DNA from 2 places in the Methylovirgula sp. 4M-Z18 genome. Region 1 is predicted to be linked to the other one. Evidence: predicted binding sites of a transcription regulator. Region 1 holds the regulator's gene; the other holds the start of a gene.
The links. Region 1 encodes LexA, which represses DNA repair genes until DNA is damaged. Its sites were predicted from a motif close to TGTTCNNNNTGTGTTCNG; they were not measured.

Region 1 (4,906 bases):
CGAACGCGCCACCGACTGGCGCGGCAACAACAACATTGCCGAATCCGTTTTCGCGCAAATGGCGCACGAGCGCCATCCGACTCCAGCCTGGATCGTCGTCGGCGCGGGGACCGGCGGGACATCGGCCACCTTCGGCCGTTTCGTGCGCTACCGCCAGCATGCGTCGCGTATCGCCGTCGTCGATCCGGAAAACTCCATCTTCACGGCCTATCACGCCAGCGGCGACCCCACGCTGACCAGCGCCACCGGCAGCCGGATTGAGGGGATCGGCCGGCCGCGCGTCGAGCCGTCCTTCATCCGCGACGTGGTGGACGAAATGTTTCCGGTCGAGGACCTCGATTCGATTGCCGCGATGCGCGTGCTGTCAAAGATCCTCAGCCGCCGCGTCGGCCCCTCCACGGGAACGAATTTCATCGGCGCGTTGCGGCTGCGGCGGCGCATGCTCGATGCCGGCGAGCCGGGTTCGATCGTTTCGCTGATTTGCGACTCGGGCGAGCGCTATGCCGATTTGTTCGACGATGACTGCGTGAGCGGACGATTCGGCGAAGGTCTCGCCGCTCGGCTTGATGCGGTCGCAGAAGAAATTAACCGGGCCGGCTGAACGCCCTCGTACCGTCAAACCCAGGAGTCTTGCGCCAAATTCAACGATTTACCCCTTGCGGAACATAAAAAGAACGCTTAACATGCGTTCATGATTTGTTTAAGGTCCTGCCGCAGGTTATGAGGAACAGCGATTGATTCGCGAAGGCTTCCTTAAGGTTGCGAGCACATGAAGGGGAATGATCGATGCTGACCAAGAAACAGAATGAATTGCTCCGCTTCATTCACGAGCGCCTGAAGGAAACCGGCGTGCCTCCATCTTTCGACGAAATGAAGGACGCGCTTGATCTGCGGTCAAAGTCCGGCATTCACCGGCTGATCATGGCGCTCGAGGAGCGCGGCTTCATCCGCCGGCTGCCCAATCGCGCCCGCGCGCTAGAAGTGTTGAAACTGCCGGAGTCGGCAGTGCCGAGCAGCTCGCGCAATGGCCGTTTCGCGCCGAGCGTCATTGAGGGCAATCTCGGCAAGGTGCGCGCGGTGGGCACGGCCTCGCCCGACGACGAGACGATGCAAAGCGTCGCTGTGCCGGTGATGGGGCGCATTGCCGCCGGAACGCCGATCTCCGCAATTCAGACCCGCAGCCACACGATTTCGGTACCACCGGAGTTCCTGGGTTCGGGCGAACATTTCGCACTGGAAGTGCGCGGCGATTCGATGATCGAAGCGGGAATTTTCGAAAACGATACGGTGCTGATCCGCCGGCAGGACACGGCCGACACCGGCGACATCATCGTCGCGCTGGTGGATGATGAGGAAGCGACCTTGAAGCGCTTGCGCCGGCGCGGTGCCTCGATCGCACTCGAAGCCGCAAACCCGGCTTATGAGACGCGAATCTTTGGGCCGGACCGGGTGAAGATCCAGGGCAAGCTCGTCAGCTTGATCCGTAAATACTGACGTTTCATTGATCGGCATCATAGGCGAACGGATCGCCGTAATCGTTTTTCGGCGCGGACGCGTTGCTGGAGTTTTGTGACGGCTTTGCCGCATCGGCAAAATGCGAGGGTTTGCGGATGGGCGTCGGCAGAGGCGACCAGGGGCGGTTTTCCAACGGAGCACGCGCGGCTTGCATCATCAATTGTCCGTTGGACCAGCGCAGCGCGACGGCGCCGGTTTGGAGAAGTTTTTCGCGATCGAAAATGTGTTGGGCTTTGCAATAGTCCGGCGCGATCAGCGGGCTGACGATGATGTTGGCGCGCGTGCAATCTTCGTAAAAGGCTTGCGCCTGCAACACCAATGACAGGACTTCGCCATTGGGCAGCGTCGCGATGCAAGCGAGTTTATCGCAATGGGATTGCGCGCTGAGTGCCGCGTCGCGCGGCGTCCGGCTATCACCATCAGCGCTCAGCCATTGCGCGAGCGCGAAGAGATCCGGACGAAGGCCAAGCGCACCCAACGTTCCGTCGTCTTGCCGCACGGCGATGGATTGCGGATAGGATGGAATGAAGATGTCATAGGCTTCGGATTGTGCGGCGACGAACATCCCAAGTCCTATGAGCGGGAGGGCTGCGAGACGAAAGAGCGTGCTGCGCCAGATCACGGCGCAGGCAAGTGCAAGGGTGAAACACAACAGGGCGGACGGCGCGAAAGCTTTCAGATGCAGAGTGGCGCCGGGCAATTCGCTTAAATGGCCGGCGGCCGCCATGACGATATTGATGCCCATGCCGACATAGGTCCAAACCGGCCCGTCGAGGCCGAGCGGATATAAAAGCGCGCCGAGCAACGCGCCTGGCACGGCGAAGAATTCGATCACCAGCAAAGTGAGCGGATTGCCGATGAGCACGTATGGGCTGAGTTCGTGAAAATCATAGGCCATGAAGGCCGCAGTGGCGCAGGTCGCGGCGGCGGTCCCGGCGAGGAGATGTTTGGGCGCGCCCGCCACATGCCGCGCGAACCAACCCTGCAAGCCGCGATGGTCCTGCGGCGCACGGCGCAGCGGCATGTCGATCTCGTTCTGTCGATGCTTTTCATCGCTGCGCATTTTGGCTTCGAGCACAGCAATCAGCGCCGCAACCGCGGCGAAAGACAATTGAAAGCTCGCGCCGAGCAGCGCTTCCGGTTCCAACGCAATCACCACGATCATGGCAAGGGCAAGATTGCGCATGGTCAGGGCGCGCCGATCGCACAGAATCGCACCCATCACGATCAGGGTCATGATCAACGCGCGTTCGGTGCCGATACGCGAGCCGGTCAGCATGTCATAGGCCAACGCGCCGATCATGGCGAAAGCTGCCGCCCATTTGCGGATCGGATAATGCAACGCCAGATGCGAGCTCAAAGCGAGACAGCGCCGCGCGATCAGGAACAGCAACCCCGCCACCAACGTGATCTGCAAGCCGGAAATCGTCACGATGTGGAAAATGCCCGCCTCGCGGATGATATCCTTCGTCTCCTCGGGCAAGAGGTCGCGTTTGCCCGTCACCATCGCCGCGGCGATCGGCCCCGCTTCGCCACCGGCGGCGGCATTCGCGCGCGCCGCCAAAAGGTTGCGGAATCTGTCGATCGCCGCCGCGAGCTGCAGCCCATAGCTTGGCTCCTGCGGCGCGGCGCGAACTTCGATCTGGCCGAGCGCGTTGCCGACTGCGCCAAGCCGCATGAAATAGGCGTCGCGGGCAAAATCATAGCCGCCCGGCAGATCGGCATGAGCCGGCGGCACCAACCGCGCCTTCACCTGGACATAGGTTCCCGCCTCGACATTGGGTGGCGTCTTGGTCGTGAGCCGCACGCGATAGGGTGTTTGCTCTGGCGCCAGGCCTTCGATGGAATCGACACGGATGATGAATCGGGCGCCGATCTGCCGGATGTCCATCTCTTCGATCGTGCCGCTCACCGTGCCGATAAGAATGCGATTGAGGACCGGCGCCGCAACCCGCTCCACCCGCCAGGCCGCCGCGGTGAAACCGGCGAAGACCGCGGTCAGCGACAACAGAATCGGAAAGACAATGGGCCGCGCGCGGAAGAGCCACGCCAAGGCGCCGAACGCGAGCGTCCAGACGACCGCCGCAGCAAGCGACGGCTCATGATCGGCCGACATGTAGAGCAGAACGCCGACACCCGCCGCGACGGGCAGCCAAAGAAACAGCCTACGCTCGGCAAGCTCGGCATGCCACGCGGCGCGCACAAAGTCGAAGAACGCAACAGGCCACGGGCGGGACCCGCGCAAGGTTCCGCTCAAACTCGCACCGCCGCCAGCCCCTTGCCGCGCCATGGTTCAACCAACGCTTTACACGCGATGCACGCATGCTACATGAGCGCGCGAAATGTGAAAGAGCACGCTAACGGCCGTCGACCGCCTTAGCCCGAGCCGGATTCTTGAAGAATGTCTGAGGTCGTTACCCGTTTTGCCCCCTCGCCCACCGGCTTCCTGCATATTGGCGGCGGGCGCACCGCCTTATTCAACTGGCTGTATGCCCAGCATACCGGCGGCAAAATGCTGATGCGGATCGAGGATACCGACCGCGAACGCTCGACCCCCGAGGCGATCGACGCGATTCTCGATGGGCTGAAATGGCTCGGCCTCACTTGGGACGGCGATGTCGTCTACCAATTCGCGCGGGCGGCCCGCCATCGCGAGGCCGCTATGAGTCTGCTCGACTCGGGCCACGCCTACAAATGCTATGCGACACCGCAGGAACTCGATGAGATGCGCGAGCTCGCCCGCATCGAAAAGCGGCCGCCGCGCTATGACGGTCGCTGGCGCGACCGCTCGGAGGCCGATCGCGCGGCGGCGGAAGCGGCTGGGCTGAAGCCGGTCATCCGCCTCAAGGCTCCGCAAGAGGGCGTCACGATTGTTGACGATCGTGTGCAAGGCAAAGTGACCTTCCCGAACAAGGACCTCGACGATCTCGTGTTGCTGCGCTCGGACGGCAATCCCACCTACATGCTGGCGGTCGTCGTCGACGATCACGACATGGGCGTCACGCATATCATCCGTGGCGACGACCATCTGACCAATGCGGCGCGGCAGACGCATATTTATCGGGCCTTCGGCTGGGACGTGCCGGCGATGGCGCATATCCCGCTAATCCATGGACCGGACGGCGCCAAGCTCTCCAAGCGGCATGGCGCACTCGGTGTCGATGCCTATCGCGCCATGGGCTATCTGCCCGCCGCCATGCGCGAATATCTCCTGCGTTTGGGATGGAGCGACGGCTCCAACGACATGCTCACGACACAAGAGATGATCGCGGCTTTCGATGTGACCGGCATCGGCCGCTCACCCTCGCGCTTCGATTTTGCCAAGCTTGAGAATCTGAACGGCCAATATATGCGCGCGATGCCGGACGAAGACTTGCTCGATATTCTCGTC
Region 2 (4,906 bases), 360 kb from region 1:
TCGCCGGCCCCTTTGACAGCTGACAGCGCATAGCGAATGTTCAAGGCGCCGTCGGCGCCTTGATGCACCTCGAAATCCACGCCCGATTTGTTGACGGACGGCGGCTCGACCTTGATGCCGAGCCGGCGCGCCTCGTTGCGGAATTCCGACAATTTGTCGGTGTTGGATTTATCGAGCGTCATCGACGCGGCCAGGAACTCGACCGGGTAATTGGCCTTGAACCATGCGGTTTGATAGGCAATCAGCGCATAGGCGGCCGCGTGGCTTTTGTTGAAGCCATAGTCGGCGAATTTCGCCAGGAGGTCGAAAATCTCGTCCGCCTTGGCCTTTTCCAAGCCACCCTTCATCGCGCCGTCGACGAAACGGGCGCGCTGGGCGTCCATTTCCGCCTTGATCTTCTTACCCATCGCGCGGCGCAGCATGTCCGCTTCGCCGAGCGAATAGCCGGACAGGATCTGCGCGATCTGCATCACCTGTTCCTGATAGATGATGACGCCGAACGTCTCCTTCAGCACCGGTTCGATTTTCGGGTGAATGTAATCCGGCGCCTGATCGCCGTGCTTAACCGCGCAATAGACCGGAATATTAGCCATCGGGCCTGGCCGGTAGAGCGCGACGAGCGCGATGAGGTCTTCCAGCCGGTCGGCCCGCATTTCGACAAGGGCCTTGCGCATGCCCGCCGATTCCACCTGGAACACACCGATCGTTTCGCCGCGCCCCAACATGTCGAAGGTTTTCTGGTCGTCGAGCGGCAGCGCCGTCAGATCGATATCGATGCCCCGCTTCTTCAAGAGTTGCACGGTGGTTGCGAGAGTCGTGAGCGTCTTGAGGCCGAGGAAGTCGAACTTCACCAGGCCTGCCGGCTCCACCCATTTCATATTGAACTGGGTCGCCGGCATGTCCGATTTCGGATCCTGATACAGCGGCACGATCTCATCGAGCGGCCGGTCGCCAATCACAATGCCCGCGGCATGGGTCGAGGCGTTGGAGTAAAGCCCTTCGAGCGTGCCGGCAATCGCCAGCATCTTGGCGACACGCGGCTCCTCGTCCGCCGCCTCGCGCAATTTGACTTCCGACTTGATCGCATCGGCCAGACTGATCGGATTCGCCGGATTCTGCGGCACGAGCTTGGCGAGTCGGTCGACTTGGCCCAGCGGCATCTCGAGCACGCGGCCGACGTTGCGCATGACGCCGCGCGCCAGGAACGAGCCGAAGGTGATGATCTGGGCGACGCGATCGCGACCATAGCGCTCGCGGACATAGGCGATCACCTCGTCGCGCCGATATTGGCAAAAATCGATGTCGAAGTCCGGCATCGAGATACGTTCGGGATTCAAGAAACGCTCGAACAGCAAGCCGAAGCGCATCGGATCGAGATCGGTGATCGTCAGCGCATAGGCGACGAGCGAGCCGGCGCCCGAACCGCGGCCCGGACCGACCGGGATGTCATGCGCCTTCGCCCATTTGATGAAGTCCGAGACGATAAGGAAATAACCCGGAAACTTCATGCGTATGATGACGTCGAGTTCGAAGGCCAGACGCTTTTCGTAATCCTCGACCGAAAAACCGGGCGCGGGCGGCGACGCGGCAAGGCGCTTCTTGAGACCCTTTTCCGCTTGGGCGCACAACTCGCCGACTTCATCGACCGGCGTTCCGTCCTCGCTGGTGAAGCGCGGCAGAATGGGCTTGCCGGTGCGCGGCCGGTAGGCGCAGCGCATGGCGATTTCAATCGTATTGGCGGTCGCTTCCGGGAGGTCGGCGAAAAGCTGGACCATCTCGGCGCGGCTCTTGAGCCGATGCTCCGGCGACAATTGCCGCCGGTTTGGATCGCCCACTACCGTGCCCTCGGCAATGCAGATCAGCGCGTCATGCGCTTCGTAGTCGGACGCCGCGGCGAAGAAGCTCTCGTTGGTCGCCACCAGCGGCAGGCCGTTGCCATAGGCAAAATCGAGGAGCTGGCCTTCGTTCAGCTTCTCGTTCTCAAGCCCGTGCCGCTGCAATTCGACGTAAAGTCGGTCGCCGAAAATCTCCTGCAGCTTTTGCAGCCGGGCGAGCGCCACTTCCGGCCGCTCGGCGGAAAGCGCCCGATCCAGCGGCCCGCCCGGCCCGCCGCTCAAGGCGATCAAGCCCGAAATGTCGTCGAGCCGGTCGAGCCGCACATGCGGCGTGTCGCCGGCGGACGGGTCGAGCCAGGCGCGCGACCCGATGCGCATGAGATTGGCATAGCCGGCAGCGGTCGCCGCCAGCAGCACCACCGATCCGCGCCCTGCATCGCCGCGCAGGAGGCGTGAGCCGAGCGCCTCCGCATCGCCGAATTCCAGCGTGAGCTGAATCCCCACGATCGGCTGAATGCCTTCCTTCGAGATCTTCTCGGAAAATTCCAGGCCGCCGAACAGATTGTTGGTGTCGGTAATCGCCAAGGCCGGCATCGCATCGGCTTTGGCGAATTTCGCCAGCTTGGCGATGGTCAACGCTCCCTCGCGCAGCGAGAAGGAGGAATGAACGTGCAAATGCACGAAACCGACGTCTTGCAAAATCCGACTCAAAGCGTGCGTTCCTTTATAGGGCTCCTTTGTGGCCCCCGGCGCGGCGCGCGTCGAGAGCGAGTTCACGCTAGACCAGGATAAGCCCCAGGATTCACATCGCCCCGAGGACCTTGGCCGCGCAGCCCACCATCGTGACGAAAGCGCCCAAAGCGCAGACTTCCGTGAGATCTTCCAGCAGTGAAAACAGCATCACGTCCTCCTGTATTTGGTACGATCTCAATATGTTCTATTTGTGTTCTTTTCTCAAGGAAGAACAAATCGGGGACGGTTTTCGTCGGTGATTTTGGTTGATGAATCCTAAACGGGAAGTCTGCCGTGCTCTTCCGCGCTTGCGGAAAATGTTCGCCGCCGTCACCGGTCACCAGTCTGCAAAGCAGCTTTGGCAGCGCTGAAAACTTTTGATCTGCATGCCGCATTTGCAGGCCAGTTCTATACCAATCGCAGAGCGTTCGCCGAATAAGTCCTTTTCACCGAGCCGCTCTGTGCTAGGCTCTTTGCACGGACGCAAGAAGGGGCGGGACAACCGCTTGCACATACGCTGACGGCGGCGGCCGCAAACCTGACTTCATAACGAGCAGGCGAAACCCTGACTGATCGAGGGGAGGAAATCCATGAAGAAGTTGATCAACGATCCCAATCAAGTTGTCGACGAAGCGTTGGATGGCATGGCTGCGGCCCATGCCGATTTGATCACCGTGCATCGCAACCCCAATTTCATCACGCGCAAGGCTGCGGTGAAATCCGGCAAGGTCGCGCTCATTTCCGGCGGCGGCTCGGGGCATGAGCCCATGCACGGCGGTTTCGTTGGGCTTGGCATGCTGGATGCGGCCTGCCCCGGCGCGGTATTCACGTCGCCGACTCCCGATCAAATGTATGAGGCCACCAAAGCGATCAATCACGGCGGCGGCGCGGTGCATATCGTGAAAAATTACACCGGCGACGTCCTGAATTTCGAAATGGCGGCCGATCTTGCGAAAGCCGATGGGATCGAGGTCGAAAGCGTCATCATCGACGACGACGTGGCGGTGAAGGATTCGACCTGGACGGCGGGGCGGCGCGGCGTCGGCACCACGGTTCTTGCCGAGAAGATTTGTGGCGGCGCGGCGGAGGCCGGCGCCTCGCTCGCGCAAGTCGCCGACCTGTGCCGCAAGGTCAATGCCAATGGCCGCTCCATGGGCATGGCGCTGAGCGCCTGCACGGTGCCGCATGCCGGCAAACCCTCGTTCACTTTGGCCGAAGACGAAATGGAAATCGGCATCGGCATTCACGGCGAGCCGGGCCGCCACCGGGTGAAGCTCGAGTCCGCCGATAAAATCGCTGAAATGCTGATGGAGCCGATTCTGAGCGATCTTCCCTTCAGCAGCGGCGACAATGTGTTGCTGTTCGTCAACGGCATGGGCGGCACGCCGGCAATCGAGCTCTATATCGTCTATCGCAAAGCGCAGGAGATCGCGGCCAAACACGGGTTGAAAGTGGTGCGCAATCTCGTTGGCTCCTACATCACCAGTTTGGAAATGGCCGGCACGTCGATCACGCTGCTGAAGCTGGACGACGATATGGTCCGCCATTGGGACGCGCCGGTGCATGCACCGTCGCTGCGCTGGGGCGTATGAGGATCGACGCATGAATGTTTTGTCTGCTGCAGCGCTCAAGGACTGGATCAACAAAGCCGCCGACGTGTTGGATGCGCAAAAAGCCTATCTGACGGAGCTCGATGCTCCGATCGGTGACAGCGATCACGGCGCCAATATGGCGCGTGGCTTTGCCGCGGCGAAAGCCAAGCTCGACCAGAACGCGACCGATGCGGGCGCCGTCCTGAAAAGCGTCGCGATGACGCTGATCTCGACGGTCGGCGGCGCGTCCGGACCGCTCTACGGCACGCTGTTTTTGCAAGCCGCCGGCAAAGCTGCAGGCAAGACGGAGCTGACGTTGAGCGACTGGACGAGCTGCCTTGAAGCTGGCCTCGCCGGCGTCGTGATGCGGGGCAAGGCGGAGCTTGGCGACAAGACCATGGTCGACGCGCTGACCCCTGCGATCGCGGCCCTGAAAGAGCATGCGAGCGCCCCGCTGCCCGAGGCGCTCGCCATCTCGGCGCAATCGGCGGAACTCGGCATGCAGGCGACCACTCCCCTGCTCGCACGTAAAGGCCGTGCGAGCTATTTGGGCGAGCGCAGCATCGGCCATCAGGACCCCGGCGCGACCTCGTCCTATTTCCTGCTGCAAGCGCTCGCTGAAGTCGCCGCGTCATGAGCGTGGCGGTTGTGCTGGTGTCGCACAGCAAGAAGCTCGCCGAGGCCGCGCGCGACCTGGCGCAGCAAATGACCGGCGACAAGGCGACTATCGCCCTTGCCGCCGGCACA

Region 2: dnaE (DNA polymerase III subunit alpha) is a predicted target of LexA. The motif match lies at 2,769-2,786, and genes of this name have one in related genera.

What each region holds. Positions count from the first base shown of each region.
Region 1 covers NZ_CP149574.1:1,725,068-1,729,973, reverse strand. Annotated here, with positions in the region: gene V9T28_RS07940 (PLP-dependent cysteine synthase family protein) at 1-601, shown strand, start outside; gene lexA (transcriptional repressor LexA) at 787-1,494, shown strand; gene V9T28_RS07930 (ComEC/Rec2 family competence protein) at 1,499-3,805, opposite strand; gene gltX (glutamate--tRNA ligase) at 3,917-4,906, shown strand, end outside.
Region 2 covers NZ_CP149574.1:2,087,029-2,091,934, reverse strand. Annotated here, with positions in the region: gene dnaE (DNA polymerase III subunit alpha) at 1-2,546, opposite strand, end outside; gene dhaK (dihydroxyacetone kinase subunit DhaK) at 3,158-4,159, shown strand; gene dhaL (dihydroxyacetone kinase subunit DhaL) at 4,170-4,796, shown strand; gene dhaM (dihydroxyacetone kinase phosphoryl donor subunit DhaM) at 4,793-4,906, shown strand, end outside.